Regions from separate parts of the Ideonella sp. FW305-24 genome, predicted to be linked through region 1. Evidence: predicted binding sites of a transcription regulator. Region 1 holds the regulator's gene; each other region holds the start of a gene.

Region 1 (7,718 bases):
CCTGCACTACACCGCGCTGCCCGACTGGGCACAAAGCGTGGGCATGCTGTTCTCGCTGGTGCTGCTGGCGCCGAGCTGGGGCGGGATGATCAATGGCGTGATGACGCTGTCGGGGGCCTGGCACAAGCTGCGCGACGACCCGATCCTGAAGTTCCTGATCGTCGCCCTGAGCTTCTACGGCATGTCGACCTTCGAGGGTCCGATGATGTCCATCAAGACGGTGAACGCGCTCTCGCACTACACCGACTGGACGGTTGGCCACGTGCACAGCGGTGCGCTCGGCTGGGTGGGCTTCATCTCGATGGGCTCGCTGTACTACCTGATCCCGCGCATGTACGGCCGCAAGGAGATGTACAGCGTCAAGGCCATCTCGCTGCACTTCTGGATCGCCACGCTGGGCATCGTGCTCTACATCGCCGCGATGTGGATTGCCGGTGTGATGCAGGGCCTGATGTGGCGCGCGCTGAACACCGACGGCACGCTGGTCTACACCTTCGTCGAAGGTGTCAAGGCGACCTGGCCGTTCTATGCGATCCGCCTGCTGGGTGGTCTGTTGTACCTGTCCGGCATGGCTGTGATGGCCTGGAACGTGGTGATGACCGTGCGCAGCGGTCGTCCGGCCCCGTCCCCCATCCCCCGTCTGGTCCAAGCTTGAGGAGCGCCTTGTGAGCACCCATTCTCCCGTCAGCGGCCACGAGCGCATCGAGACGAGCAACTTCTTGATGATCGTGCTGATCCTGCTGGTCATCGCCGTTGGCGGCATGGTCGAGATCATTCCGCTGTTCTTCCAGCGTTCCACCACCCAGCCGGTGACCGGGTTGCAGCCGTACTCGGCGCTACAGCTGGTCGGCCGGGACGTCTACCTGCGCGAGGGTTGCTACAACTGCCACTCGCAGATGATCCGCCCGCTGCATGCCGAAACGCTGCGCTACGGCCACTACTCGATGGCCGGCGAGTTCGTCTACGACCATCCCTTCCAGTGGGGCAGCAAGCGCACAGGGCCCGACCTGCAGCGCGTGGGTGGCAAGTACAGCGACGAGTGGCACCGCCTGCACCTGGCCGGCCCGCGCGACCTGGTGCCCGAGTCCAACATGCCGGCCTACCCCTGGCTGGAGACGGCCGCCATCGAGCCGGCCAGTGTGCCACCCAGGCTCAAGGCCATGCAGCGGCTGGGCGTGCCCTACACCGACGCAGATGTGGCCGGCAGTGCCGAGGCCGTGACAGGCAAGACCGAGCTCGACGCGCTGGTGGCCTACCTGCAGTCGCTGGGCACGCACGTCAAGTGAATTGAGGGACACCATGGACATCAACGACATCCGCAGCCTCGTGACGCTGCTGAGCCTGGCCCTCTTCATCGGGCTGATGGTCTGGACCTGGCGCCCGGCGCAACGCGCCGCGCACGAGGCTGCCGCCCGCCTGGTCTTTGAAGGGGATGACGGCCCTCTCTCCGCTGCCGCGGTGGCTGAAGATCACACGCGAGGGAGCCGGGCATGAGCGACTTCATCAACGCAGGCTGGGGCTACTACGTTGCCGCAGTCACCGTGCTGGGCCTGGTGGCCTGCATCGCGCTGCTGCTGATCGCGGCACGCCGCCGCGTGATGGCGCAGGACAACACCACCGGCCACGTCTGGGACGAGGACCTGCGCGAACTCAACAACCCGCTGCCGCGCTGGTGGATGTGGCTGTTCATCCTCACGGTGGTGTTTGGCGCCGGCTACCTGGCGCTGTACCCCGGCTTGGGCAGCGCGCCTGGCCAGCTGGGCTGGAGCAGCGTCGGCCAGTACAAGGAAGAGCAGGCGGCAGCGAACGCGGTCACCGCGCCGATGTTTGCTGCGTTTGCTGCCAAGACTGCGCCCGAACTGGCCCGGGACCCGCAGGCCATGGCGGTGGGCGAGCGCCTGTTCGCCAACAACTGCGCGGCTTGCCATGGTTCGGATGCGCACGGCAGCAAGGGCTTCCCGAACCTGACCGACCAGGACTGGCTGTGGGGCGGGGCGCCCGAGCGCATCGAGGAGACCATCCGCGAAGGCCGCGTGGGCATCATGCCGCCGATGGTGGCAGCGGTCGGCAATGCCGACGAGGTGCACCAGGTGGCGAACTACGTGCTCAGCCTGTCCGGCAGCCCGCACGACAGCCTGGCTGCACAGCTCGGCAAGTCCAAGTTCGTGGCCTGCGCAGCCTGCCACGGGCCGGATGGCAAGGGCAACCAGGCGCTGGGCGTGCCCAACCTCAGCGACAAGGTCTGGCTGCACGGCTGGGGTGAAGACGCGGTGGTGGCGATGATCAACAAGGGCAAGACCAACGTCATGCCGGCGCACGGCGAGCGCCTCTCGGCGCAGCAGATCCACCTGCTGGCCGCCTACGTCTGGGGCCTGTCCAAGTCCGGCCCGGTGACGACGGCCACGGCCACAACTTCCGCCACGCCGTAAGGCAAATCAAGGCAAGCTGCATGACCCGCGTCATTCCCATCGTGCCAGCCCCGGGTGACGCTGCGTCCGCAGCGGGCGAGGGCGAGATGGTCTCGCTCTACCAGAAGCAGAAGAAGATCTACCCGCGCTCGGTCAAAGGCGGTTTCGCCCGCTGGCGCTGGCTGATGGTGTGGCTCACGCAGGCCTTGTTCTATGGCCTGCCTTGGCTGTCGATGAACGGCAGGCAGGCGGTGCTGTTCGACCTGTCGGCGCGGCGCTTCTACATTGGCCAACTGGTCCTGTACCCGCAGGACTTCATCTACCTCACCGGCCTGTTGGTGCTCAGCGCCTACGGGCTGTTCTTCTTCACCACCGTGGGCGGCCGCCTGTGGTGCGGCTATGCCTGCCCGCAGACGGTCTACACCGAGATCTTCCTGTGGATAGAGCGCCGCTTCGAGGGCGAACGCGGCGCCCGCATGAAGCTGGACGCCGGCCCATGGACGCTGAACAAGCTCTGGCGCAAGGGCGGCAAGCACGTGGTGTGGGTGCTGCTGGGCCTGTGGACAGGCTTCACCTTCGTGGGCTATTTCACGCCGATCCACAGCCTGTGGACCGAGGCCTTCACGCTGGACTTCGGCCCCTGGGAATGGTTCTGGGTCAATTTCTACGGCCTGGCCACCTACGGCAACGCTGGTTTCCTGCGCGAGCAGGTCTGCCAGTACATGTGCCCGTACGCGCGCTTCCAGAGCGCGATGTTTGACAAGGACACGCTGATCGTCAGCTACGACAGCGCTCGCGGCGACCCACGCGGCACGCGCGCCCGCGGCACCGACCTGGCGAGCGCCGGCCTGGGCCAGTGCATCGACTGCAGCCTGTGCGTGCAGGTCTGCCCGGCCGGCATCGACATCCGCGAGGGGCTGCAGTACGAATGCATCGCCTGCACCGCCTGCATCGACGCCTGCGACGGTGTGATGGACAAGATGCACTATCCGCGCGGCCTGATCCGCTATGCCACGCAGAATGCGCTGGCCCGGCAGGAACCGCATCCGGACCTCACCAAGCCGCCCAAGCCAGCGCTTGACCTGCCGCACCTGCTGCGGCCCCGGGTGCTGATCTATGGCGCGGTGCTGATCGTCATCGCCGTCGCGTTTGTCACCAGCCTCAGTCTGCGCCGCACGCTGAAGGTGGACGTGGTGCGCGACCGCGCCACGCTGGCGCGCATCGTTGAAGACGGCCTGGTCGAGAACGTCTTCCGGCTGCAGTTGATGAATGCCACCGAGCAGCCACAGCGCTATCACGTGGCAGTGCAGGGCATTCCCGGCGCTGTGCTGTCCGGCAGCCCGGAGGTCAGCCTGCTGCCTGCCGAAGCCCGCTGGGTGACGCTCGCGGTGCGGGTGCCGCCCGAGCAGGCGGCGGCCTTGAAACCGGGCGCCCACCCGATCCGTTTCGAGGTGTCGCCGCTGGGCGCCGCGGGTGCCGCGGTGAGCGAAAAGTCCTCGTTTGTGATCCCCCGCTGATTCCGCCAACAAGGAGACAAGCCATGAAGGCAAGGCCCATCGAACAGTTTCAACCGACCTTGCCCTGGTGGCGGGTGCCCACTGCCTGGATGGTGTTTGGCGGCCCCGCCCTCGTGGTGGTGGCGAGCTTCGCCACCTTCGGCCTGGCGCTGCACGGCCGGGACCGGCCGCTGTTGGAGGCGGGCAGCGCAGAGCAGGGGGCCACGACCGATGCCATGCAGGCGCGCAATCATGCTGCCAGCCCCACACGCCGTTGAGGAAGACGAGCCGGAGGAGCGCACCGTCGCTTTCCGGCCCAGGCTTCGCAGCAGGCTGCTGCTGGTGCTCTGGCCTGCATTCGTGATGGCGGGCCTGCTCGCCGGCCTGATGTTCGCCTTCGTGGACCCCGGCAGCGTGCACGACCTGCCAGGCAGCGGCGAATCCGAATGGTCGCGCAACGCCATCTGTTCGCTGGCATTCCTGGTCTTCTGGGTCACGACCGCCATTTCGTCGGCCGCTACTTTGTGGCTGGTGGGCGGCTTGCGGCGCGAGCGCGAGGCGGCGCCCGAATGACCGCTGGCGCCGCGGAGCCCGTCACGCAGGGGGGTGGCACCGCCGCGGCTCGGCTGGATCAGCCGTGCGCGTTGTTTACCAGGCGCTGCAAGGCCTCGGGGTCCAGCACGTCGATCTGCCGCTGGCGTACCGCCAGCACGCCGTCTTCCTGGAACTTCGAGAAGCAGCGGCTCACGGTCTCCAGCTTCAGGCCCAGGTAGGTGCCAATTTCCTCGCGTGTCATGCGCAGCACCAGCGAAGACGGCGAGAAGCCGCGCGCCTTGAGCCGCTGCGAGAGGTTCAGCAGGAACACTGCCAGGCGCTCTTCGGCCCGCATGCTGCCCAGCAGCAGCATCACGCCATGGTCGCGCACGATCTCGCGGCTCATGATCTTGTGGAACTGGCGCTGCAGGCCGGGGAATTCGCGCGAGAGCTGCGTGAGCTGGCTGTAGGGAATCACGCAAACCTGAGAGTCTTCCAGCGCCACGGCGTCGCAGGCATGGTGGTCATTGCCAATGCCGTCCAGACCCAGCAGTTCGCCCGCCATCTGGAAGCCGGTGACTTGGTCGCGCCCGTCTTCGGGCGTGATGCGGGTCTTGAAGAAGCCGGTGCGCACCGCGTAGACCGCTTCGAACGGATCGCCGTGGCGAAACAGCGTGTGGCCGCGGCGCACGCTGCGGCGGGTGGCGACCATGCCGTCCAGCCGCTGCAGTTCGTCTTCCGGAATGCCCACCGGCAGGCACAGCTCGCGCAGATTGCAGTGTGAGCAGGCCACATTGGGCTTGGCCTGGGCGGCGCAGGCATCGGTCAGGGGAATCATGGCGGGGCAGTCTTGATGTGAGACAACAAAGGTCCGGGACCTGATTGTTCAAGCCCGGCTGCTGTGGGCGCTTGCGCCAGATCAAGCCGGCCAAGGCCGGTGCCGGGCAGCATGCCGGGCATGACAGTCCTTTCGTCGACCTCCGCTGGCGCAGAGCAGGCGTCGCCGCTGCTGCCCGAGGCCTTGCTGCGGCGCTTCGACGCCCCCGGCCCGCGCTACACCTCCTACCCCACGGCAGACCGCTTCGTCGAAGCCTTCGGCCCGGCCGAGTGCCGCCGAGCGCTGGCGTTGCGCGGCGGCGGCGCGGCGCTGGGCGGGCCGCTGTCGGTCTACGTGCACATTCCGTTCTGCGAGTCGGTCTGCTACTACTGCGCCTGCAACAAGGTCATCACCCGCCATCACGAGCGCGCCACCGAATACCTGCAGGCGCTGGACACCGAGATCGGCCTGGTGCGCGCCGCACTGGGCGACGGCCCGTCGGCTTCGCAGCTGGTCTCGCAGCTGCACCTGGGCGGCGGCTCGCCGACCTTCCTGTCCGACGAGGAGCTGGGCCGTCTGCTGGCTTCGCTGCGCGCAGCCTTCGGCTTCACCGAAGGGGCGGAGCTGTCGATCGAGGTCGACCCGCGCACCGTCAGCGCCGAGCGCCTGGCCCACCTGCGCACACTGGGCTTCAACCGCATCAGCTTCGGCGTGCAGGACTTCGATCCGCAGGTGCAGCAGGCGGTGCACCGCGTGCAGCCGTTCGAAAGCGTGAAAGCCTTGATGGTCAGCGCGCGCGAACTGGGCTTCGCCTCCATCAATGCCGACCTGATCTACGGCCTGCCGCAGCAGACGCCGGCCAGCTTCGCGCGCACCATTGCGCAGATCGGCGAACTGCGGCCGGACCGCCTGGCGCTGTACGCCTATGCCCACCTGCCGCAGCGCTTCAAGCCGCAGCGCCGCATCGACACCCTGCAGCTGCCCAGCGCCGCGCAACGTGTGGAAATGCTGGGCGGTGCCATCGCCGGCTTGCTGGGTCGCGGCTACACCTATGTGGGCATGGACCACTTCGCGCTGCCGGACGATCCTCTTGCCGTGGCCAAGCGCGAAGGTCGGCTGCACCGCAATTTCCAGGGCTACAGCACCCAGCCCGATTGCGACCTGATAGGACTGGGTGTGTCGGCCATCGGCCGCGTGGGCGCGAGCTACCACCAGAACGCCAAGACCCTGCCCGAGTACTACGACGCGCTGCGCCAGGGCGAACTGCCGGTGCAGCGCGGCGTGGCGCTGGTGAGGGACGACCTGGTGCGCCGCGCCGTCATCATGGCGCTGATGTGCCAGGGCCGGGTCGACTTCGAATCCATCGAGCTGGCCCACCTGATGGACATGCGCAGCTACTTCGCCACCGAGCTGCAGCAGCTGGCGCCGCTGGCCGAGGCAGGGTTGGTCGAGATTGAGCCGGATGCCTTGCAGGTCACCGCCACCGGCTGGTATGTGGTGCGCGCAGTGGCCATGGTCTTCGACCGCTACCTGCAGACCGACCGCCAGCGCGAGCGTTTCTCCAGGATGATTTGAGCGCCTGATGACCGCTGCCGTGTTGCCGTTGGTGCTTGCCGGCCTGGCCATGGGCGTGGCCGCTTCGCCGCATTGCGCCAGCATGTGCGCCGGGCCGTGTGCGGCGCTCACCGGTGGCTGCGGGCGCAACCTGGCCGGCTTCCAGCTGGGCCGGCTCGTGGGCTACATGGCTGGCGGTGCGCTGGCGGCGGCCAGCGTGGCGGCGCTGGGTGCCTGGAGCCAGGCCGTGCCGGCGCTGCGGCCGCTGTGGGTGGCGCTGCACCTGGCGCTGCTGGCGCTGGGCCTGTGGTGGCTGTTGACCGGCCGCTTGCCGGCTGCCTTGCTGCGCGACGGTGCCAGTCCGGTGCGCTGGGTGGGTGGCCGCCGCCGGCCCTGGCGCGCCGGCCTGGCCGGGCTGGGTTGGGTGGCGCTGCCTTGCGGCGCGCTGCAGGCCGGCCTGTTGCTCGCCACATTGGCGAACGATGCCTTGGGCGGTGCGCTGGTGATGGCCGCGTTTGCGCTGGGCTCCATGCCCGCATTGGCGCTGGCGCCCTGGCTGTGGACCCGCTGGCAAAGCTGGCGCGGCCAGCGCGTCTCGCCCGTGCTGGCGCAGGCCTGGGGCTACCGCATGGCCGGCGCCGGCCTGGTGCTGGGCTCGGGCTGGGCGCTGAGCCATGGCTTGCTGGCGCAGTTCGCTGCCTGGTGCGTGGCCTGAGAGCCTGAGAAGGTGCCCCGCGGCCAGGGGCCGGGGAGAGTCAGGCCTCCCCCCATCAGCCGGCACCAGGAGGGCGTTTTCGGGAGAGGTGGGGAACACAAGCCGTCGCTAGTCTTCCAGGCATCGACCATGGAGACCACGCCGGCATGACCAACCCACCGCAATCCAGCCAGGGCGCCTCCGCAAACGCCGGC
Region 2 (7,718 bases), on a different contig from region 1:
CAGGATCTGCGTGGGATGGAACTCGTTGGTCAGGCCGTTGTAGACCGGCACGCCGGCGTACTCGGCCAGTTCCTTGACGATGGCCTGCGCGAAGCCGCGGTACTCGATCGCGTCGTACAGCCGGCCCAGCACGCGCGCCGTGTCCTTCACGCTTTCCTTCTCGCCCAGCTGCGAATCCCCGGGGCCGATGAAGGAGACGTTGGCGCCCTGGTCGAAGGCCGCCACCTCGAAGGCGCAGCGCGTGCGGGTGGACGCCTTCTCGAACAGCAGCGCGATGTTCTTGCCCCGCAGCTGCGGCTGCTCGGTGCCGGCGGCCTTGGCGCGCTTGAGCTCGTGGGCCATGCCCAAGAGGTAGTCGAGGTCGCGTGCGCTCAACTCGTCGAGCGAGAGCAGGCTTCGGTTGTGCAGGTTGTAGCTCATCAGGAACCTCGGGTTCAGCGGTAGGCGACGGGGTCGCGTTGAATCGGGCAGCTCATGCAGTGCGCGCCGCCGCGGCCGCGGCCCAGCTCGCCGCCAGGGATCTCCACCACCTCGATGCCGGCCGCGCGCAGGCGGCGGTTGGTGGTGGTGTTGCGGTCATAGCCGACGACCACGCCGGGCGAGAGCGCCAGCACGTTGTTGCCGTCGTCCCACTGTTCGCGCTCGGCCTCGAAGTGGTCGCCGCCGGTGGCAATGGCCTGGAAGGCCGGCAGCTCCATGACCTCGGCCAGCACCTGCAGCAGCGGCGTGTCGCCGTGCGAGCGCAGTTGCAGGCCGGCTCCGTGCTCGGACGGCCGAAGTTCGTGGCAGACGATCTGGCTGACCACCTCGGGGAAGTAGGTGAAGACGTCAGGTGCGCACTGGGTGAACACCGTGTCCAGGTGCATCGCGGCGCGCGAGCGAGGCAGCTGGGCCGCGATCACGGCGCGGGCCGCGCCGCCCTGCATCAGGGACTGCGCGAACTGCATCACCGCCTGCGGGCTGCTGCGCTCGCCCATGCCCACCAGCACCACGCCTTCGCCCAGCATCATCACATCGCCGCCTTCCAGCGTGGCCAGGCCATGATCCTGCGTCGGATCGCCGAACCAGGTCTTGAAACCCGCGTTCTCGAAGCGCGGGTGGAAGCGGTAGATGGCGGCCGTCAGCAGCGTCTCGCCACGGCGAGCCGGCCAATACAGCGGGTTCAGGCTCACGCCATGACCCACCCAGCAGGTGGTGTCGCGGGTGAACAAGGTGTTGGGCAGGGGCGGCAGCACGAAGTCTTCGAGCGCAAGGTAGGCGCCCAGCAGACCGCGCGGCTGGAAAGGCAGGTCGGCCTTGGTCATGCCGCCAATCAGCAGTTCGGCAAGCCGGGCCGGTGGCAGCTCGGCCAGCGCGGCGCGCAGCTCTTCGAGCATGCCGGGGCCAACGGTGTCCGGCGCGATCTTGCGTTCCAGCAGCCAGCGCTTGGCCTCTGGCAGCGCCAGGGTCTGGGCCAGCAGCTCGTGCAGCTCCAGCACCTCGATGTCGCGGCTGCGCATCTCGTGAACGAATTGCGCAAAATCGCGCTGCGCGCGCTCCACCCACAGCACGTCATCGAACAGCAGCTCGTGGCAGTTGGCCGGGGTCAGGCGGCGATGGGCCAGGCCGGGGCGGCAGACCAGCACGCTGCGCAGGCGGCCGACTTCGGAAAAAACACCTTGTTGCATCATGCGTCCTTCAGATCTTGGCCAGGTCCAGCGAGCCATTGGCCAGCATGGCCAGCGTCGCCGCCGCTGCCGCCACCAGCACCGCGGCCAGCGCCCATTCGGCCCCGCGCAGCACGCTGCGACCCTGGGCCCGCTGGGACCAGGCATGCACCGCCAGGCCAGGCGCGTAGATCAGCGCCGTGAGCAGCAGGTAGATCGGGCCGGCCGCGTACAGCAGCCAAAGGCTGTAGACCGTGGCCACGCCACCGGTCAGGCCGAGCGCTGCGCCGCCCTTGCGCAGCGAAAGCTTGAGTGCGAACAGTGCGCACAAGAGGTAGGGCACCAGGATGGTCGAGGTGGCCAGCTTGATCAGCGCCAGGTAGGCATCCCCGGCGAAGAAGGACAGCAGCAGCATCAACTGCACCACGCCATTGCTCCACCACAGCGCGGTCGTCGGCGCGCCCTGCGCGTTCTCGCGCGCGAAGGCCGTGGGGAAGACCCGCTCCTTGCCGGCAGAAAACGGCACCTCGGCGGCCAGCATGGTCCAGGACAGCATCGCGCCACCCACCGAGAGCAGCACGCCGCCCAGCATCAGCACGGCACCCCAGGAACCCACCGCCCGCTCCAGCACCGCAGCGGTTGACGGGTTCTTCATCGCGGCCAGTTCGGCCTGCGGCACCACGCCGAGCGAGAGCAGCGTGATGGCCATGTAGAGCACGATCGTCAGCAGGAAGCCGATGACGGTGGCACGGCCCACGTCGCCAGGCTCACGCGCCCGGCCCGAGAAGACCGCCGCCCCTTCGATGCCGATGAAGGCCCAGACGGTGACCAGCATGGTCGACTTGACCTGGCCGAACACAGGGCCAAGGGCTTCGCTGCCCCAGAAGTCCAGCGAGAAGCTGCGGGCCTGGAAGGCCAGCGCCACCAGCACGCCGAACAGCGCCAGCGGCACCAGCTTGGCCAGCGTGACGACGGTGTTCACCGCCGCGGCCGACTTCACGCCGCGCAGCACCAGCGCGTGATAAAGCCACAACAGCACCGACGCGCCGGCAATGCCGGCCGCGGTGTTGCCATCGCCAAAGCCCAGGTTCGGCAGGAAGTAGGCCAGCGACGAGAAGATGATGATGAGGTAGCCGGCATTGCCGATCACCGCCGAGAGCCAGTAACCCCAGGCCGAGTTGAAGCCGACAAAGTCGCCAAAGCCGGCACGGGCATAACCGTAGACGCCGCCAATCGCATCGGGCGCCTGTCGTGACAGCTGCACGAACATCAGCGCCAGCGACAGCATGCCCACCGCCGTCACCGCCCAGCCCAGCAGGATGGCACCGGCACCGGCACCCGCTGCCATGTTCTGCGGCAGCGAGAACACGCCCGAGCCAATCATCGAGCCGACGACCAGGCTGCTGAGCGCGCCCAGCCCCAACGCGCCCCGGCCCCCGACTGCCATGACGGGTGATGCGCGTGGCACTTCTGCAAGGCGCGGCAACGGCCGCGAACTGCGGAGAGGAGGGTGCGAATTCATGGCCTTGATCCCGGACTTTTGTGACATCAGTCACTCTAGGCCGGTGCCTGGCTCGCACCTTGACATCCATCAACCGCGCCACCACAAGCGCCGCGCGGTCGCCGCGCTCCTCCAGCCGCTCATCAAGCGCGCATCAAACGCGGCAGCGCGCCGATCTGCAGCGTCGGCTGATCAGCCCTGGATGCCGCGGCGCGGCGGACGGGCCGCCCGGGCGAAGGCCTGTTCGGCGTGGGCCAGCAGGCGGCTGTCCAGCGGGCGGAAACGGGGCGTTGAGGGGGAAGCCATCAAGGCCTTCCATTCGCTGTCCGAATGCGCGCTGGTGCCCAGGCCGCGGTTGAACAGCGTGAGCGCCACAGCAGGGCTCACACCCAGCGCATCGACCAGGTCGCGCAGGCGCTGGTTGTTGCCGGCATCGGGGCCAGCGTCGGCGGCCTGCGCATCATTGGCAGACTGCTGGCTGCCAGGCAAGGCGGGGGAGGCGGACATCATCGACGGGCTCATGGGCCGCATGCTAACGACAGGCCACGCGCCTTCGCCACCCCTCTTTTAGGGGTTATCGGAAACCTGTTTGCCCCGCAGCACCGGGGGATTCAGGCCACCGGCAGCGCGTCCCGCAGGGTCTCGACCAGCACGCGCAGCCCTGCTGTGTACGAGCGCCAGCCCAGGCCCTGGATCGTCGCCTTCACGGCTGGCGAAATGATGGAATGCGCACGCCACGCTTCGCGCGCGGCAATGTTGCTCATGTGGATTTCGAGGATGGGAAACGGCATGGCCTTGATCGCGTCGTGCAGCGGCACGCCGTGCTGCGTCAGGCCGGCCGGGTTCAGCAGCGCGCCCTGCGCGGTGTCGATGTGGGCATGCAGCTGGTCGATCAGCGCGCCTTCGTGGTTGGACTGGAAGATGGTCAGCTCGACGGCCAGTTCGCTGGCGAGCGATTCCAGGTGGCCGTTGATCTGGGCCAGCGTGGTGGTGCCGTAGATGTGCGGCTCGCGGCGGCCGAACAGGTTCAGGTTGGGGCCGTGGAGGACGAGGATCTTCATGGTGAACGGGAGATCAAAGGGTACTTCAATGGTGCAGGCGCGCAAGCTCTGAAACGTAGAGCCTGGTGATGGCCGGGTCGTAGCTGGCCATGAATTTCTCGGTCACCGGCTTGGCAATCTGCCGCATGCGGGCCTGCTCCGCCGCCGAGACCTCGTTGTACTGCATGCCCTTGGCCTGCAGTTCGCCCACCGAACGCTGGGCCGCGGCGCGGCTCACCTGGCGCTGGTAGCCACGGGCCTCGTTGGCCGCGTCGTTCATGATCTTCTGCTCGGTCAGCGAGAGCTTGTCCCAGAACTTCTTGCTGACCAGCACGATGTTGGCCGCATACACATGGCGCGTGGCGCTGACGTACTTCTGCACCTCGAAGAACTTGTTCGACAGGATGACCGCAAACGGGTTCTCCTGGCCGTCTACCGCGCGGGCTTCCAGTGCGCCGTACAGCTCGGCAAACGGCATCGGCACCGGGTTGGCCTTGAAGGCCTTGAAGGTGTCGAGGAAGACCGGGTTGGGAATCACACGCAGCTTCAGGCCGTCCAGGTCCTCGGCCTTGGTGATGGGCCGCTTGCTGTTGGTCACGTTGCGAAAACCCAGGTCCCAGTAGCCCAGCGCGATCAAGCCCTTCTCCGGCAGCCTGGCGATCAGCGCCTGGCCCAGCGGGCCGTCCAGCAGGGCATCGGCCTGCGCGTAGTCCGCCACCGCAAACGGAAAGTCCAGCAGGCCGAACTCGCGCACGATGCCGGCCAGCGAGGTGGTGGCCGGTGCCGACATTTCCTGGATGCCGCCCTGCAGCGCCGACTGCTGCTGCATCTCGTTGCCCAGCGTGGAGGCCGGGAACTCCAGCACCTTCAGCTTGCCGCCGCTCTTGGCCGCCACCAGCTCACCAAAGCGCTTCACGCCAAAGCTCACGGGGTGGTCGGCATTGTTCAGGTGCCCGAAGCGGATGGTGCGCTCCTGGATGTCCTGGGCGTTGGCGGCAGACAGCACTGCACACAGCAGGCTTGCAAGGCCGAACCAGCGCGGCAGCAGACGGCGGGAACAACAGCGGTCGAGAGTCATGGGCGTCCCAGGCGAAGTACAGCAGATGGGCGGCATCTTCGGCAAATGTGGAAAGACTTTCCATCATGGAATACGCGCACCGGATCGGCGATGGCCGCGGCGCTACAGTGACGCCATGAGCGGTCCCCTCGAACGCAGCCTGAAGATCCTCGAACTGCTGTCCAGCCAGCCGGACGGGCTGGCCATCTCGGCCATTGCCACGTCGCTGGGCCTGCCGCTCAGCGCCACGCACCGCCTGCTCACCGAGCTGGGCCGCTGCGGGTATGTGCGGCAGCTGCGCGAACAAGGCGAGTACGTGCTGACGATCAAGCTGGTGTCGTTGGGGCTGGGCTACCTGAGCGCCACCGGCGTGGTGGATGTGGCCCAGTCTTCGCTCGACCGGCTGGCCGAAGCCAGCGGCGAGCTGGTGCGACTGGCCGTGGTCGACGGGGAGGACCTGACCTTCGTCGCCAAGGCTCAGGGCGCGCGGCGCGGCCTGCGCTATGACCCGGACATGGGCTCGTCGGTCCGCCTGTCCTGCAGTGCCGCCGGCCACGCCTGGCTCTCCACGCTGAGCGACGAGGACGGGCTTGCGTTGGTGGCGCGGCAGGGTTTCGGCAAGCCCGCGGACTTCGGGCCACGCGCACCGACCACCGCGAAAGCCTTGATGGGCTTCGTGCGCAGCGCCCGAAAGCGCGGCTTCAGCAGCATCACCGAAGTCTTCGCGCCGTCGATGTCGGCCATGGCCGCACCGGTGCGCGCGCGCGGTGGCGAGACCATTGGCGTGGTGACCATTGCCGGCCCGCTGGTGCGGCTGACCGAATACCGCATGGACCAGCTCAGCGAGCCGCTGCTGCACTGTGCGCAGGAGATCGAGGCGGCCAGCGGTGCTTCGCCGCTTTTCCGTCGTCAGACCCGGACCGTCTGAAGCGCGAGTCTGCCGGGTGCGCCGGCCGCCGGCTGCAATTCGCGCCGCCGCCCGACATCTCGCGCCGCCTGGCGCCGTTCCGTCGCATCCGCGGTGCGAGGCAGGGCGAGCACTCCTAGAGTCCGCTCATTCGCCAACCACGGGAGTCCTCATGAAAGCATTGTTCACCGCCGCCGCCGCCGGCCTCGCACTGGCTTTCTTCGCCACGCTGGCGCACGCCGAAGCGCCGGGCGGCTGCGCCAAGGTCGAGGTGCAGAACCTGCGCACCGGCCAGGGGCCGTTGATGGTTGCGGCCTACACGGACGTTGCCAGCTTCCGCAAGACCGCGGCAAGCCAGCTGCAACTGGCGGTGACTGGCGAGACGATGGCGATCCAGGTCTGCGGCCTGACCGGCGACACTGTCGCGCTGACGGCCTATCAAGACCTGAACGCCAACGGCAAGATGGACGCCAACCCGTTTGGCATGCCGACCGAGCCCTGGGGCGCCTCGGGCAAGGTCGCAATGATGGGACCGAGCTGGGACTCGGCACAGGTGCCGCTGGGCACCGAGACCCTCGTCGTCAAGCTCTCCAAGTAGTCGACGGGCCAAGCGGAGCACCCCATGCGCACCACCCTGCAACGCCGCGCCTTCCTCCGTGCCTTTGCCGCTGCGACTGCCGCGACCCGCTGGCCAGCCTTTGCGCGCTCGCCCGAGGGCCAGGTCTTTGACGATGCGGTGGCCGGCCAACCCTGGCTGAAGCCATTCAAGGGCGTGACCGATCAGGACCTGCGCTGCGATGCGCTGAGCCTGTCGGGCAAGTGGCCCGCCGAATTCCGTGGACGCTTCTACCGCAACGGCCCGGCACTGAACGAGCGCGACGGCCAGCGCTACCACCACTGGTTCGCGGGCGACGGCATGGTGCAGCAGTTCAGCTTCAGCGGCGGTGCCAAGCCCGCGGTGCGCCACCTCGGCCGCCTGGTGCGCACGCCCAAGCTGGTCGCCGAGCAGAAGGCCGGCAAGTTCCTCTTCAATGCCTACGGCACGCGCATCGAGGGCGGCGAACCCGCGCAAGGCCCGGACAGCTTCAACGTTGCCAACACCAACGCGATGGAGCACGCCGGCAGGGTGCTGGCGATGTGGGAAGGCGGCTCGGCGTTTGCGCTCAGCCCCGACGACCTCGCCACGCTGGGCCCGGTGACCTGGCAGCAAGGCCTGGCGCAGATGCCGTTCTCGGCCCATCCGAAGCTGGACGCCAAGGGCAACCTGTGGAACTTCGGCAGCGTCGGCGCGAACCTGGTGGTCTGGCATGTCGACCCGATGGGCCAGCTGGTCAAGGCGCAGATCGGCGAGTCGCCCTACCCCGGCGGCATGGCACACGATGCGGCGATCACCGAGCGCCACATCGTGCTGCCGCTGCCGCCGGTGAAGCTCAACTTCGGCGAAGACGTGACAGGCGGCAAGGCCTTCACCCATGAACCCAAGGAGCCGCTGCGCATCCTGGTGATGAAGAAGGACGACATCGCCCAGCGGCGCGTGTTCGAGCTGCCGTCGCAAATGGTCTTCCAC
Region 3 (7,718 bases), on a different contig from region 1:
CAAGCTGCGGCCGTACCAGCAACAGGGCTGGGCCTGGATGAGCGCACTCGCCAAGCATCGCCTGGGCGGCGTGCTGGCAGACGACATGGGCCTGGGCAAGACCCTGCAGACCCTGACCCACCTGCTGGACGAACAACGACGTGGCCTGGGCCGGCACCCAAGCCTGATCGTGGTGCCTACCAGCCTGGTCGGCAACTGGCACCGCGAATGCGAGCGCTTCGCGCCCGAACTGCGCATGCTGGTGCTGCACGGCGCCGGCCGCCACGCGCGCCACGCCGAGTTGGCTGAACACGATGTGGTACTGACGACCTACCCCTTGCTGCAACGCGATCTGCACGTGCTGGTCGAACAGTCCTGGCATGCCCTGGTCCTGGACGAGGCCCAGACGCTGAAGAATGCGCGCACCCATACCGCCAAGGCGGCCCGGCAACTGCACGCCCACCACCGCATCGCGCTGACCGGCACGCCGATGGAGAACCACCTGGGCGAGCTGTGGAGCCTGTTCGACCTGGTGCTGCCGGGCTACCTCGGGCGCGAGCCGCGCTTCACCGAGCTGTACCGCACGCCCATCGAAAAGCAGCGCGACAGCCGTCGCCTGGCCTTGCTCCGCCGCCGGCTCATGCCCTTCATGCTGCGCCGGGACAAGCGCATGGTGGCATCGGAACTGCCGCCGAAGATCGAGCAGGTCGTGCGCGTGCAACTGGGCGCAGCGCAAGCCAATCTTTATGAAACCATCCGCGCTGCCGCCGAGGCCTCGGTGCAGAAGGCGCTCGCCGCCAAAGGCCTGGCCCGTTCCCAGATCTTCGTGCTGGACGCCTTGCTCAAGCTGCGCCAGGCCTGCTGCGACCCGCGACTGGTCAAGCTGAAGAACAACCGCCAGAAGATCGGCAGCGAATCGGCCAAGCTGACCTGGTTGCTGGAGAACCTGCCGCAGATGCTGGAAGAAGGCCGCCGCATATTGCTGTTCTCTCAGTTCACCTCGATGCTGGCGCTGATCGAAGCCGCGCTGGCCAGCGCCGACCTGCGCTGGACACTTCTGACCGGCGACACCCTGGACCGCGAGGCCGCGATCACCCGTTTCACATCGGGCGAGGTGCCGCTGTTCCTGATCAGCCTGAAAGCCGGCGGCACCGGCCTGAACCTGCCGCAGGCCGACACCGTGATCCATTTCGACCCCTGGTGGAACCCGGCTGCCGAGAACCAGGCCACCGACCGGGCCCACCGTCTGGGGCGGACCCAGACCGTCTTCGTCTACAAGCTCGTGGCTGATGGCACGCTGGAAGAGCGCATCCTCGCGATGCAGGCCCGCAAGGCAGAACTTGCCCGCAGCGTGCAAGGCGCAGCAGATGCCGAAGACACCAGCGCCCGCCTCAGCGAAGCCGACCTGAACTGGCTGCTGCAGCCGCTGGGCGCTGCCACGCTCGGCGAAGCCAGCAGCGTCTCCACCGAAAATTCCGAAATGGCCTCTGCATGAACAGCATCGCCGCCCTCTCACATTCCACTGGAACTCCATGCGCGCAGATCAATTGATTCTTCAACGAGGCCTCGTGGCCACCCGGTCGGCGGCTCAGCGCCTGATCGAGAGCCATGCCGTGCGGTGGAAGGGGCCCAAGGGCTGGGCGGTGATCAACAAGGCGGGGCTGGACGTGCCGGAGGAGTGTGAGCTGCAGGTCACCGACGACGCCGAGCTGCGTTTTGTCTCGCGCGGCGGGCTGAAGCTGGAAGGCGCGCTGAAGGCCTGCAAGATCGACGTGGCCGGGCGGCAATGCCTGGACCTGGGGCAGAGCACCGGCGGCTTCACCGACGCGCTGCTGCAGGCGGGCGCGGCCCATGTGGTGGGCATCGACGTGGGCCACGGCCAGTTGCACCCCAAGCTGCAGGCCGACGAGCGCGTGACCAGCTTCGAGGGCCAGAACGCGCGCGACGTCGAGGGCTCGCCGTTTGCGGCCAGCTACGAACCGCACAGCTTCAACTTCGTGACCGGCGACCTGTCCTTCATCACCTCCACCCACGTGCTGCCGACCATGGTCGAGTACCTGGCGCCGGGCGGCGACCTGCTGGTGCTGATCAAGCCGCAGTTCGAGCTGCAGCCCGCGCAGATCGGCAAGGGCGGCATCGTCAAGGACAAGGTGCACTTCATCGAGGTCGAGAACCGCCTCTGGCAGGCCTGCAAGGCGCACGGCCTGAAGGTGCAGAAGTACTTCGAGAGCCCGATCAAGGGCGGCAACGGCAACACCGAATTCTTCGTCTGGGCCAAGCAGCCCGCTTGAACCTGCAAGCCAGATTGACATGACCTCCATCAGCCTAGAGTTCTTTCCGCCGAAGACGCCCGAAGGCGTGGTCAAACTTGCTGCCGTGCGCCAGCAGCTCTATGCGCTCAAGCCCGAGTTCTGCTCGGTGACCTATGGCGCTGGCGGCTCGACGCAAGACGGCACGCTGGCCGCCGTGCAGGCCATCCTGGCCGAGGGCATGGACGCGGCCTCGCACTTCACCTGCGTGGGGGCCACGCGCGCGTCGGTGCGCGAGAAGCTGCAGCTGTTCCAGGGCGCCGGCATCCGCCGGCTGGTGGCGCTGCGCGGCGACCTGCCCAGTGGCTACGGCGCCTTCGGCGAGTTCCGCTATGCCAGCGACCTGATCGCCTTCATCCGCGAGACCACCGGCACACACTTCCACATCGAAGTGGCCGCCTATCCGGAGATGCACCCGCAGGCCAGGTCGCCGCAAGCCGACCTGGAGGCCTTCGCGACCAAGGCGCGGGCCGGTGCGAACTCGGCGATGACGCAGTTCTTCTTCAATGCCGATGCGTATTTCCGCTTCGTCGACGAAGCCCGCGCGCTGGGGCTGGACCTGCCCATCGTGCCCGGCATCATGCCCATCACCAACGCCAGCGGCCTGATGCGCTTTGCCGACAGCACCGGCGCCGACATTCCGCGCTGGATCCGCATGCGGCTGCAAAGCTTTGGCGATGACACGGCCAGCATCAAGGCCTTCGGGCTGGACGTGGTCAGCGCGCTGTGCGAGCGCCTGATCGCCGGTGGCGCGCCGAGCCTGCACTTCTACACGATGAACCAGAGCACGGCCACGCTGGCGCTCTGCGAGCGGCTGGGCCTGGGCGGCTGAGCCCTGTGGCGCCGGCGCATCACCGCGCCTGCGCCAATGCTGACCTGGATCAAGCGCTTTCCGCGGACACCGCCTCGCGCACCGGCAACTTGCGCCAGCACAGCTTGACGAACCCCTCCCCCGGTTGCAATGACATCACGTCATGTCATTCAACAACAAGGAGTTCGCCACCATGCGCAAGACCCTCATCGCCCTGGCCGCCGTTGCCGCCGCCCTCGCCCCCCAATTCGCCGCCGCCCAGCAAGACAGCGGCCAGTGGCTGCTGCGCGCCCGTGCGCTCTACCTGCAGTCCGACAACAGCGACAGCACCGGGCTGGACCTGAAGATCAACGACAAGGCCTTTCCCGAGTTCGATGTCAGCTACTTCTTCACGCCCAACATCGCCACCGAACTGGTGCTGACCTACCCGCAGCGCCACACCATCCGCTCGGGCGACACCATCATCGGCAGCCTCAAGCACCTGCCACCCACGCTGACGCTGCAGTACCACTTCACCGACCTGAAGGCGTTGCGGCCCTACGTCGGCGCCGGCCTGAACTACACCCGCTTCTCGTCGGTCAGCTTCGAGCCCGCGGTAGATGCGGCGCTGTCGCCCTCGATCAAGAAGAACAGCTTCGGCTGGGCGCTGCAAGCCGGCGTGGACGTGCCGGTGAAGGACGGCTGGCTGGTCAACTTCGACCTGAAGAAGGTGCAGATCGAGACCGATGTGAGCTCGGCCGGCACCAAGGTCGGCACCTTCAAGGTCAACCCGCTGCTGGTCAGCGTGGGTGTCGGCAAGCGGTTCTGATTCAAGCCCGGGCGATCTTCACCCAGGACAGTTCATCCCACACCTGCGCGGCGCCGGCCGGCCGGCGCCGATGCCGCGCGCCACCTGCCGACACCCGCGCCTGCAGCCGGGCCAGATGCGACTGCAGGCGCTGATCTTCCGGCCAATGCCGCAGGCTATCCTCCGCAACACGCAGCGCCATGTTCAACCGGCCCAGCTTGAGCAGGGTCGCGCTGAGGTGCAGGAAGATGCCCGCGGACCTGACGCCGCTTGCGAGCGCCTGGGCCAGGACCTCGCGGGCGCCCGGCAGGTCATCGATCTTGAGCAGCAGCTTGCCCAACTGCTCGTTCATTTCGGGATCGTCGGTCGCGATGAAGTGCGCCTCCCGCGCCGCCTGCACGGCGTCGCCCATGCGACCCGTGCGCGACAGCACCTGCGCGCGCTGCATGTGGAACTGCGCCGAGCCCGGCGCCATGGCCAGCGCGGCGTCGATGGCGGACAGCGCGTCTACCCACTGTTCGGCCTGCATCTGGCGCCGGCTCAGCTGAAACAAGCGTCTTGGGTGCTCCCCGTCGCCAAGCATCTGACGGCTCAGTTGCCTGGCCTCATCCTCTCGCCCCAACACCTGCAGGACTTTGGCCTTGAGCCAGATCGAGGTCGGGTCCCGCTCATCACGGGCCACGGCCGCATGCGCAGCTGCGAGCGCTGCATGTGGCCGACGATGGGTCAGCAACCGCCTTGAAAGATTTTTCCAGTAGGTCTTCGAGTCGCGGCGCGCATGGCGATGCAACTGCGGCCCGAGCGAATCGCCCTGCAGCACGTCCAGCACCGCGGGCTTCAACTGCCTGGCTTCATGGAGGAATTGAAGGCAGGGATGACCACTGTGCGGCAAGGCCAAAACATGCAGCCGAGAAGGCGCGATCAGGGCCCTCAATCGGTCCACGTGCAGCCAGTCTGCGTCCTGCGAATCGGCCCACACGAAGTAGCGGCAATCGGCTCCCAGCGCAGCCGCATCAATGCGGTAGCGCCAGGCCAATTGCTGGCCGAAAAATGCCCAGCGCTTGTCGAATGCTTGGTCGATCGCGAACTGAGGGGAGCAGGCCAGGACGGTGTCGAGTTTCAACCGACCTGAAAACGCGATGGCTGCAAAGCCCCCCATCGACGAGCCGTAGCCCACCCGGCGCTCATGGCCTCGATCGGCCACAAAGGCATTGATGGCCGAAAAGAGTTCGGCGGGCACTTCCTGAAACCAGCCATCCACCGAAGACTTGAATGCCAGGACATCGAAACCTGACTTCAGCAGGAAGTCGCCGCCAAACCCCGTGCCGTCGAGCTGCTTGTTGTTCGAGGGCGTGAAGGTCACGGCCAGCGGCCGCCGACCGCCGTCGTTCATCGAGAAAAACTGAACCTTTAACGTCTTGGAGACGTGGAAATCCAATGCCTGCATGCAGCCCTGCCGCCGGTTTTCTAGTGGCCACTCCCGGCCCGCGCGCACGAATGCCGGCGAGCCCCTTCGCGGGACTATAACGACGATTGACAGGTACGTGACAGGAATGCCCCAAGCGGCGGCAGTATTACCACTGAGGAAGCAAGGCTACTTGTCCAGCTGAACGCCCTCTTCGTTCAGCATCGCATCGAGCGGCACGTCGTGCGGCTCGGGCTCCAGCCACGGCACGTAGCCGTGCGAGTAGCCCAGGCCGGCGGTGTACGGCTTCGGCTGGATCTCGGCCAGCGTGCGGTCGTAGAAGCCGCCACCGTAGCCCAGGCGCACGCCGCCGGGGCCGTAACCCACACACGGCACCAGCAGCAACTGCGGGTGGAAGATCTCGGTGTTTTTGGGCTTGGGGATGCCGTAGGCGTCCTCTTCCATCTCGCAGCCGGGATACCAGACGTGAAAGCTCAGGCGCTTGGTCTCGCGGTTCATCACCGGCAGCCCGATGCGCCGCGGCGGCTGGCCGGGCTCCGCTGCCTCGCTCCAGCGGTACAGCGCCGGCAGCGCGTCGAACTCGCCCTTGATCGGCCAGTAGGCGCCAATCGTGGTTTCCGGCCGCTTGATCAGCCAGACCTGCAGCACTTCCTGCAGCTGCGCCGCGCGCTTGTGGCGGTCCAGCAGCCCCATGCGTTCGGCCTGCAATTGTTTGCGCAGCACAGCCTTGTCGCGGGACGGTTCCAGTTGCAGCTTGAACGGCAGGGTCATGGTCGGACTCGGTACCAGGGAGCTTTGCATTGTGCGGCCTGAGCGGCCTGTGCACACCTGGCCTGACCCGCGAGAATCCGACCATGAGCAATGACTTCGTGGCGTGGTGCCGGGAATTGCTGTCGCCGCTGGGCACGGTGCGCAGCCGCCGCATGTTCGGTGGCCACGGCTTCTACGTGGATGACCTGTTCCTCGCACTGATTTTTGACGAGCGGCTGTACCTGAAGGTCGACGACGAAACCCGCGCGAGCTTCGAGGCCCAGGGCTGCACACCATTCACCTACAGCGTGCGCGACGGCGGCCAGCACTCGCTGAGCTATTTCACCGCGCCAGACGACGCGATGGACTCTCCCGCTCAGATGCTGCCGTGGGCCCGGCTCGCGCTGGCTTCGGCGCTGCGTGCCAGAGCCAGCAAACCGCCGGCCAGGAAACGCGCGCCAGCTGCCACGCCACGGCCGGTCTCCTCGCGCAAGCGGGCGAAGGGCAAGGCCGGTTGAGCCTGCCAGGCCAGTTGCACCGGCTTGCCCGCTTCCCATGGGCCGGCAGACAGCTGCTCGCCACGCTGCACGTGCAGCGTTTCGCCGGCTTGCAGCACATGGTCGGACAGGTCGCCGGCGCGGGTGATCCACACCTCGCCTTGCAGCACCTTGAGGTCGCCGGCGCGCGGGGCGCGCCAGGCTTGGGCTTGGCGCAGGGTCATCGCTTGAGAGGCTTGGGTTTGCATGGTGAGGCTCCTTTGGGCTGGCGGTGTCAATAGCGTTCTTGCATCAGTGCGGTGGAAGAAGCTCACCGCTGCATGACCTGAATCATCGGCGTGTGGGCCGTAAAATTCCAATGAGACTTGGCGCAGGGATTGATACCATCTGCGCATGAATACGCCGCTTTCCGGTGCACGCCAGCGCCCGCTCTCGCTGGACGGCCTGCGCAGCTTCGAGGCCGTTGCCCGGCTGCTCAGCTTCAGCGCCGCGGCCGAGGAAATGCACCTCACGCAGCCGGCCATCAGCCGCCAGATCAAGGGCCTGGAGCAAGAGCTGGGCGCCAGCTTGTTCAACCGCGGCACCCGCAAGGTCGAGCTCACTGCCGCCGGCCACGCGCTGCTGCGCAGCGTGGCACCGCTGCTCACGCGGCTGGACACCAGCGTGCGCCAGATCCGCATGGCGCGCTCGCGCACCCAGGTCAGCCTGACGACCTTCCCATCGTTCGCCTCGCTGTGGCTGATGCCGCGGCTGGTCAACTTCGAACGCCAACACCCGAAACTGGACATCCGCATCTCGGCCACCGACAGGCTGGTGGAAGTGGACGATGCCGAGCTGGACTTGGCGCTGCGCAGCTGCATGCCCGACAAGGCCCCTGGCGGCGCCATCCGGCTGTTCGACGAGGTGCTGACGCCCGTGGTGGGCGCCCGCCTGGCCGACGCCATCGCCCGCGGCGAGGCACCGCCGCTGCGCACCCCCGCCGACATGAGCGAACACACGCTGCTGGAGATGGACGACGGCACCGCGCAGGCCACCGCGATGGCCTGGCCGACCTGGCTGGAGGCCAAGGGCCTGGGCCGGCTGCAGCCGCGTCGCTGGATCAGCGTCAACTTCACCCATCAGCAGATGCAGGCCGCGCTGGCCGGCCAGGGCGTGGCGC
Region 4 (7,718 bases), on a different contig from region 1:
GTCGCCGGTGATGGCGCGCGCCAGGTCGCTGACCAAAAAACTGCAGAGCTCGCCGATCTCCTGCTGCGTGACCAGCCGGCGCAGCGGGGCGCGGGCGGCGCTGTCCTGCAGCAGTGCATCGAAATGGGCGATGCCGGAGGCGGCGCGTGTGGCCAGCGGGCCAGGCGACACCGCGTTCACGCGAATGCCGCGCTGCCCGAGCTCGGTGGCAAGGTAGCGCACGCTGGCTTCCAGCGCGGCCTTGACCGGCCCCATCACGCCGTAGTTGGCAATCACCTCGTCGGCACCCTGGTAGCTCATGGTCAGCAAACAACCGCCGTCCGCCATCAGCGGCTCGGCGAGCCGGGCCATGCGCAGCAGCGAGTGGCAGGAGACGTCCATGGCCTGCGCAAAGCCCTCGGGAGAACTGTCGACCACTCGGCCGTGCAGATCCGCACCGGGCGCGAAGGCGATGGAGTGCAGCACGAAGTCGAGCCTGCCCCAGCGCTGGGTGATGGCCTCGAACACCGCTTCCAGCTGGCCGGGCTGCTGCACGTCCAGCGGCAACATCAGCGCCGCGTTCAGCGCCTGGGCCAGCGGTTCGACGTGCGGACGGGCCTTGTCGTTGAGCCAGGTCAGCGCCAGTTCGGCGCCGGCCGCCTGGAAGGCCTGCGCGCAGCCCCAGGCAATGCTCTGTGCGTTGGCGATGCCCACCACCAGGCCTTTCTTGCCGCTCAGGTCGATGACCATGTCAGCGCACCATCACGTAGCTGCCGGGCGCATCGGCCAGCGCGCCCTTGTGGCGGCCACCCATGTGCGGCGGCTTGACCGGGGCGCCGGAATGCGCCGCCAGCCAAGCCTGCCAGGCCGGCCACCACGAGCCTTCGTGCTGCGGCGCCGCCGCCAGCCAGTCGTCCGCCGTCAAGCTCGGGCCTTCGGCAGGACGGGTCAGCAACTGATGGTGGCGATGGCCGGCACCGGGTGGGTTGACGATGCCCGCGTTGTGGCCGCCGCTGGTCAGCGCGAAAGTGATCTCGGCCGGGCACAGGTGGTGCAGCTTGTAGACCGAGCGCCACGGTGCGACGTGGTCGGTCAGCGTGCCCACCATGAACACCGGCAGCCGCAGGTCGGCCAGCGAGACGGGGTGGCCGTCGACCATGAAGCGGCCTTCGGCCAGGTCGTTCTTCAGGAACAGCTGGCGCAGGTACTGCGAATGCATGCGGGCCGGCATGCGGGTGGCGTCGGCGTTCCAGGCCATCAGGTCGTTCATCGGTGCGCGCTGGCCCAGCAGGTATTCGTTGACCATGCGCGACCACAGCAGGTCGTTGGAGCGCAGCATCTGGAAGGCGCCAGCCATCTGGCTGGCCTTGAGGTAGCCGGTGCGCGCCATCTGCGCTTCCAGCAGGCTGACCTGGTTCTCGTCGATGAACAGGCCCAGCTCGCCGGGTTCGTGGAAATCGGTCTGGGCGGCGAACAGCGTCATCGAAGCCAGCGCCTCCGGCTCGGTGCGCGCGAGTGCGGCGGCGGCCATGCTCAGCAGCGTGCCGCCCAGGCAGTAGCCCACGGCATGCACCGGCTGCTTGGGCACGATGTCCCGCACGGCGGCCAGCGCGGCGGCTACGCCCAGCGAGAGGTAGTCGTCCATGCCGAGTTCGCGGTCCTCGGCCTGCGGGTTCTTCCACGAGATGCAGAACACCGTGTGGCCCTGGTCGACCAGGAACTTGATCAGCGAGTTGTGCGGCGACAGGTCCAGGATGTAGTACTTCATGATCCAGGCCGGCACGATCAGCACCGGCTCCGGATGCACCGTGGGCGTGCTGGGGGCGTACTGGATCAGCTCCATCAGCGCGGTCTTCAGCACCACCTTGCCGGGGGTGACGGCCAGGTTGCGGCCGACCTGGAAGGGTTCGGTGCCGGCCGGCGGCGCGTGCACCGCCTCGCGCTGCAGGTCCTCCACGGCGTTGAGGAAACCGCGTGCGAGGTTGGCGCCCAGCTGGGCCTGGGTGCGCTCGAGCACCACCGGGTTGGTGAGCAACTGGTTGCCGGGCGAGGCCAGGTCCAGCAGCTGGCGCGCGCCAAAGGCCACCAGGTCCTGGTGGTGCTTTTCCACGCCCCACACGCCTTGCGTGGCCGCGGCCCACCACTGCTCGGTCAGCAGGAAGGACTGGTGCAGCAGGTTGAACGGCCAGCGCTGCCACTCGGGGGCCTCGAAGCGGCGGTCGTGCGCCGGCGGAGCCACGCAGCAGCCCTCGGCCGGCGCGCGGCCGGCGGCAGCGCCACAGGCCAGCGCGTAGTGGGTCCATTGCTGGGCCTGCTGCCAGGCCAGGCTGCCCAGGTCGGCACGCTTGCCGGGCGAGGCGGCCAGGTGCAGCGACCAGTCCAGCCAGGCCAGCAGCGGCGAGGCCAGCGACAGCGAAGCGCTGCCACGGGCCAGCGCGGCGTGCACCAGCGGGTCGATGCGCTCGGCAAGGCTGGGGAGTTCGGGGCGGGTGAGGAGAGCGGGCGTCGGCATGGCGATGTCCTGCGGGGGACCGGGATGGCGCCAATGTAGGAAGCCGCGGCCCCACCCCTCTTGAGGCAGATCAAGCAAGTGACCGACTGGTCAGTCTCCAATGCCGTGGCAGGACACAACACCAGGAGACATGCGCATGCCAGCCCCCATTCCCTTGCAGGCCTGCGTGGCGCCTGCCCCCGCGCCCCAGCGGCGCCGCGAGCCGCCCGAGGTGCGGGTGCAGCAGATCCTCGATGCGGCGCTGCTGGCCTTTGCCGAGCGCGGTTTCGCGGCCACGCGCATGGACGACATCGCCGCGCTGTGCGGGCTGTCCAAGGGCGGGCTCTACGGCCACTTCAAGGGCAAGGACGAGCTGTTCGAAGCACTGATCGGCCGCCACCTGCAAGTCCCCGATCCGGGCTCAGCAGAGCAGCCGCCGCCCACCGCGCTGCGGCCACTGGTAGAGTGGTTGGTCGGCCGCATGTACCAGCGCATGGGCGATCCCGGCACCACGGCGATGCTGCGCCTGCTGATCGCCGAAGGCCGGCGCGTGCCCGAATTGGTAGCGCGCTGGCGCTCCCAGGTGCTGGAGCCCCATTGGCAGTCGCTCAGTGCGATCCTGGCCGAGGCGGCGGCGCACAGCGGTGCACCGTCCGGCGTGCGGACCGAAGTGCTGGTACGCGAACCGCGGCTGATCCTCGCGCCCGCCGTGTTGCTGATGCTGACGCAGCTGATTTTCGGCGAGCACGATGCGGCAGACGCCGAGCGCATGCGCAGCGCCCACGTGAACATGCTGTGCGAGTGGCTGGCGCCCGCATCAGCCTGAGGTTTCGCGCACGGCCCGTGCCAGCAGCCGGACCTGGCGGTCCATGGCCTGCGCCCTGACATGGCCGTAGCCGAGCACCAGGCCGTTCAGCGGCCCGTGCGGGCAGCCGGGGACCTGGTGCTGGCTCAGGGGCCGAGCCACCACGCCAAGGACAGCGGCACGTGCGCTGGCCTGCACGTCGACCACGCCCTGCGGCAGCGTGATGCACAGGTGCAGGCCCGCGCCGTGGCCGACCGGCACGACGCTCTCGCCGAATTCCTGCTGCAGCGCGGCCAGCAGCGCCTCGCGGCGCTCGCGGTAGAGGCGGCGCATGCGGCGCAGGTGGGCCAGGTAGGCGCCGCTGTGAAGCAGGGCGGCCAGCGCGCGCTGCTCGGGCATGCGGCCGCGCGGCTGCAGCCGGCTCATGGCCTCGGCAAACGGCGCCACCATGCCGGCCGGCACGACGATGTAGCCGGTGCGCAGCGCCGGCAACAGCGTCTTGCTTAAGGTGCCGAGGTAAAACACCGGCGCGGCCGGCTCCAGGCCTTGCAGCGCGTGCAGCGGCGCCTCGGTGTGGCGGAACTCGCTGTCGTAGTCGTCTTCCAGGATCCAGCTGCCATGGCGCCGGGCATTGGCGATCAGCGCGAGCCGGCGCGGCAGGCTGAGCACCGAGCCCAGCGGGTATTGGTGCGAGGGCGTAACGTAGACCAGCTTCGGCGGATGGCGCCAGTCGGCGTCGGTGAGGCGCAGGCCTTCGCCGTCGACCGGCTTGCCGACCACCTTCAGCAGCGCGGACTGGCAGGCCGTGAGCGCACCGCCGTAGCCGGGGTCTTCCAGCCAGGCGGTGTCGCCGGCATCGGCCAGCACGCTGGCGCAGAGCTGCAGGCTTTGCTGGGTGCCGTCGGTGATGAACAGCTGCGCGGCGCTGCAGCGCAAGCCGCGGTTGGCGCGCAGGTGCTGGGCCAGCGCGTCACGCAGCGAGGCGTCGCCCTGCACGCCGGCGTAGCCCAGGTCGGGCGGGCTGGCGTCGCGCCAGGCTCGGTCCAGCAGGCGGCGCCACAGTGCCAGCGGGAACGAGGGCAGGTCCGGCAGGCCGGGCACGAAGGCACGGTCCGGGCCGGGGGTGACGAAGTGCGAACCGTCCACCCCGTCCAGCGGCTCGCTCAGCGACAGCGCGCGGCGGGACAACGGCAGCGCGAGTGTTTCCTCGGCCCGCGGCTGCACCGGCAGCGGCGCCACGCGTGTGCGCCGGCCTTCGGTTCGCACCAGCGCTTCGGCGGCCAGTTGCTCGTAGGCGTACAGCACCATGTTGCGGGCCACGCCGAGGTCGGCCGCGAGCTGGCGGCTGGGAGGCAGCGCGGCGCCTGCAGCAAGCTGGCCGTCCAGGATGGCCAGACGCAGGCCCTGGTGCAACCTGGCCTGGCGCGAGCCGAGGGTCGGGTAGGCTTGATCGACGCTGCGCAGCAGCAGGGCGTAGTCCATGGTGCTGCGGAAACTGGCTCTAAAAACTTGCCGGCAATGGCTCTAGGTGAGGGGCCAATTGTTGCCTATGCTGCGCCGCTTCGCCGTTTTCCCATCCCAGGAGTTGCCCCATGTCCCCGCCCAGTGCCCGCACCCGTGTCAAACGCCTGGCCGAGCTGGCCCGCTACGATGCGGCCACGCTGCATGCCATCGTCGACGCCAGCTACCTCTGCCACATCGCCTTCCATGACGGCAGCAGCAGCCACTGCATTCCCACCGCCTGCTGGCGCGATGGCGAGCGGCTGTATGTGCATGGCTCCAACGGCGGCCGGCTGGTCAAGCTGCTGGGCAGTGGCCGGCAGGTCAGCGTGGCCATCACGCTGATGGACGGGCTGGTGCTGGCCAAGTCGGCCTTCAACCATTCGATGAACTACCGCTCGGCCGTGATCTACGGCAGCTTCGAGGCGGTGGCAGGCGAAGCCGAGAAGCGCCGGCTGATGGACGTGTTCATGCACAAGATCGCACCGGGCCGCGAGCACGATGCGCGCCCTGGCAACGACAAGGAATTTGCCGCGACCACGCTGCTGGCCCTGCCGCTGAACGAGGCCGCTGCGAAGGTGCGCACCGGCGGCCCGCAGGACGATGCCGAGGACCTGGACCTGCCGGTCTGGGCCGGCGTGCTGCCGCTGCTGCTGCAGCCGCAGGCCCCCGTGGCGGCGCCGTACAGCACGGTGCCGGCGCCTGCGTATGTCACCGGCTGGCATGGCCGCTCGCCCTTGCCCGGGTAAAGATTGCCTTTGATGCTGCAGCGCGCAAGGCCGGCCGCGGCTTGGGCCAAAATCGCGCCGTGCGCCATGTTGTAACTCCTTGTATCTCGCTGCCGCTGGGCTTCCTGCTGCTGCAAATCGGCCTCCCGCTCGCCTGGCCCGAGGCTGCGGGCGGCGTGGCCTATCTGGCGATGGTGGTGGCGCCCCTGCTGACGGGGCTGGCCACCGCCTGGCGCGGCTGGCGGGAACCGCAGGCCGCGGCGCGCACCGGCTGGTGGCTGGTGACGGCCAGCCTGCTGGTCTGGACGGTTGGCGGCTTCGGCAACCTCTGGCACGAATGGGTGCTGGGCCTGGCCAACGAGATGTACCGCGGCGCGATGCTGGCCTTCCACCTGGCTGCCGTGCCGCTGACCTTTCTGCTGGCCAGCAGCTGGCAACCCGCTGGCCAAAAATGGGTGCGAGGCATCGACGCGCTGCTGGCGCTGGCGCTGGGCTTCGGCTACTTCCTGATCACCTGGCATGTGCTGACGGTGCACGGCGCGCAGGACCAGCCCGGCGTGCACACGATGATGTGGCTGTTCGACGCGCAGAACCTGTTCATCGTGCTGGGCGCGCTGGTGCGCTGGAGCGCGGCCGAGGAAGCCGACGAGCGCACGCTGTTTGGCGTGCTGCTGGTGCACGCGCTGCTCTACATGGGCGTGGCCGGCTGGAACAACCACTTCATTGCCGGCGATCCGGCCTATGGGCCGGAATACGGCGCAGTGGTCACGGTTGCATTTGCGCTGCTGGCCTCGCTGGCATTGCGGCCACCGCAGGCCGAGCTGGCGCTGCCGCGGCCTCCGGCGGTGCTGGTGCGCAGCGTGCACGCGGCCGGGCCGCTGGTGGTGCCGGGCGCGCTGCTGGTGGTCTCGCTGTTCCTGATCCGCGTGGACTACGCCTGGGGCACGGCAGGCGTGGTCAGCGCAGTGCTGGGCTATGCGCTGCGCAGTGTCGTTTTGCAGGTCAGCCAGATCGCCCGCGGCGAAGCCTTGCAGCGCGAGCACACCGCGCTGCGATCGCTGGCCTGGACCGACGCGCTGACGGGCGTGGGCAACCGCCGCTTCCTTGACCATGCGCTGGCCGGCGCCTGGTGGCGCGAGCAGCGCGGCACCCCGTCGGTGGCGGTGCTGATGATGGACATCGACCACTTCAAGCTGCTCAACGACGAGCTTGGCCACGCGCGTGGTGACGAATGCCTGCGCCAGGTCGCGCAGGCACTGCAGAGCGCCTTGGTGCGGCCGGGCGACATCCTGGCGCGCTACGGCGGCGAGGAATTCATCGCGCTGCTGCAGGAGGTGGACGCCGACGGCGCCCCGGTGGTCGCCGAGCGGCTGCGCGCGGCGGTGCAGGCACTGCAGCTGCCGCACCCGGCCAGCCCGCAGCAGGTGGTGACCATCAGCATCGGTCTGGCCTGCGCGCCGCTGCATGCGGCCAGCGACAGCGCCCGGCTGATCCGCGCGGCCGACCAGGCGCTGTTCCAGGCCAAGCGCGCCGGCCGCAACCGCGTACAGCATCACGCGATGAAGGGCGGCCCGGCCGCCTGATCCCATCGGCGCCAACGAGGTCTCAGGGGTTTTCAGGCACCTGAACAGCCGCTGAACAAGCGCTGTCACAGGACTGCTGCAGACTGCCAGTGCGTGCGGTTTTGTGACCGTTCGTGCAAGCTGCAGCGCAGACACGGCAATGCCCGCATGGCGCCGCGCGAAGCTTGGTGCTAGTCTGAATTCAACCCCAGCTCCTGGACAAGCAGCAGGCCGTGGCCACCATGAATCCCAGCGAATTTCTGGCAGTCGCGGGCGTCTTCTTTCAGGCGACGCTGGCACTGCTGTTCCTGTCCCTGGCGCGCCGCTCGCAAATGCGCGAGGCGGCCTACGTCGCGGCCGGGTTCGGGCTCTGGGCCCTGGTGCAGCTGGCCATGGTCTTCGGGTTGGCCGGCTCGCCACCCGGGCTGCTGGCCGCCGCCTGCTGGATGCCGGTGACGGTACTGGGCATTGCCACACTGGGCAGCCGGCTGCTGCGCGCCCAGCGCCAGCTGAGCTGGCAACTCTCGCAGCAACGCAGCGTGGCCGAGCAGGCCATGGCCCAGGCCCGCGCCAGCGAGGCCCGCCTGGCCGAGCTGACCCAACAGCTGCAGCAGCGCCAGGCGCAATGGCAGGAAGCCCAGAAGGCGCTGGCC

Evidence for each region. Region 1 encodes FNR, which switches genes on or off when oxygen is low (the NO sensors DNR and NnrR bind a similar motif). Its sites were predicted from a motif close to TTGATNNNNATCAA; they were not measured.
Region 2: a site for FNR is predicted at 3,228-3,241, ahead of AC3WR5_RS21400 (basic amino acid/polyamine antiporter). Genes of this name have one in related genera too.
Region 3: a site for FNR is predicted at 3,160-3,173, ahead of AC3WR5_RS28315 (OmpW/AlkL family protein). Genes of this name have one in related genera too.
Region 4: a site for FNR is predicted at 2,552-2,565, ahead of AC3WR5_RS18130 (PHA/PHB synthase family protein). Genes of this name have one in related genera too.

The regions. Positions count from the first base shown of each region.
Region 1 covers NZ_JBYTAI010000001.1:199,056-206,773, reverse strand. Annotated here, with positions in the region: gene ccoN (cytochrome-c oxidase, cbb3-type subunit I) at 1-655, shown strand, start outside; gene ccoO (cytochrome-c oxidase, cbb3-type subunit II) at 666-1,286, shown strand; gene AC3WR5_RS00890 (CcoQ/FixQ family Cbb3-type cytochrome c oxidase assembly chaperone) at 1,300-1,494, shown strand; gene ccoP (cytochrome-c oxidase, cbb3-type subunit III) at 1,491-2,429, shown strand; gene ccoG (cytochrome c oxidase accessory protein CcoG) at 2,450-3,925, shown strand; gene AC3WR5_RS00875 (nitrogen fixation protein FixH) at 3,949-4,182, shown strand; gene AC3WR5_RS00870 (hypothetical protein) at 4,157-4,477, shown strand; gene fnr (fumarate/nitrate reduction transcriptional regulator Fnr) at 4,536-5,276, opposite strand; gene hemN (oxygen-independent coproporphyrinogen III oxidase) at 5,397-6,830, shown strand; gene AC3WR5_RS00855 (sulfite exporter TauE/SafE family protein) at 6,838-7,524, shown strand.
Region 2 covers NZ_JBYTAI010000008.1:133,462-141,179, reverse strand. Annotated here, with positions in the region: gene argF (ornithine carbamoyltransferase) at 1-420, opposite strand, end outside; gene arcA (arginine deiminase) at 435-1,667, opposite strand; gene AC3WR5_RS21400 (basic amino acid/polyamine antiporter) at 1,678-3,093, opposite strand; gene AC3WR5_RS21395 (hypothetical protein) at 3,340-3,657, opposite strand; gene AC3WR5_RS21390 (type II 3-dehydroquinate dehydratase) at 3,759-4,208, opposite strand; gene AC3WR5_RS21385 (TRAP transporter substrate-binding protein) at 4,234-5,265, opposite strand; gene AC3WR5_RS21380 (IclR family transcriptional regulator) at 5,381-6,172, shown strand; gene AC3WR5_RS21375 (DUF2141 domain-containing protein) at 6,324-6,749, shown strand; gene AC3WR5_RS21370 (carotenoid oxygenase family protein) at 6,774-7,718, shown strand, end outside.
Region 3 covers NZ_JBYTAI010000015.1:83,965-91,682, reverse strand. Annotated here, with positions in the region: gene AC3WR5_RS28330 (DEAD/DEAH box helicase) at 1-1,474, shown strand, start outside; gene AC3WR5_RS28325 (TlyA family RNA methyltransferase) at 1,548-2,270, shown strand; gene metF (methylenetetrahydrofolate reductase [NAD(P)H]) at 2,290-3,120, shown strand; gene AC3WR5_RS28315 (OmpW/AlkL family protein) at 3,293-3,907, shown strand; gene AC3WR5_RS28310 (tetratricopeptide repeat protein) at 3,909-5,333, opposite strand; gene AC3WR5_RS28305 (5-formyltetrahydrofolate cyclo-ligase) at 5,481-6,083, opposite strand; gene AC3WR5_RS28300 (TfoX/Sxy family protein) at 6,167-6,580, shown strand; partial or broken gene AC3WR5_RS28295 (DUF2917 domain-containing protein) at 6,628-6,783, opposite strand; gene AC3WR5_RS28290 (LysR substrate-binding domain-containing protein) at 6,953-7,718, shown strand, end outside.
Region 4 covers NZ_JBYTAI010000006.1:216,136-223,853, forward strand. Annotated here, with positions in the region: gene fabI (enoyl-ACP reductase FabI) at 1-729, opposite strand, end outside; gene AC3WR5_RS18130 (PHA/PHB synthase family protein) at 731-2,491, opposite strand; gene AC3WR5_RS18135 (TetR/AcrR family transcriptional regulator) at 2,628-3,296, shown strand; gene pdxR (MocR-like pyridoxine biosynthesis transcription factor PdxR) at 3,288-4,757, opposite strand; gene AC3WR5_RS18145 (pyridoxamine 5'-phosphate oxidase family protein) at 4,868-5,524, shown strand; gene AC3WR5_RS18150 (GGDEF domain-containing protein) at 5,584-7,086, shown strand; gene AC3WR5_RS18155 (hybrid sensor histidine kinase/response regulator) at 7,308-7,718, shown strand, end outside.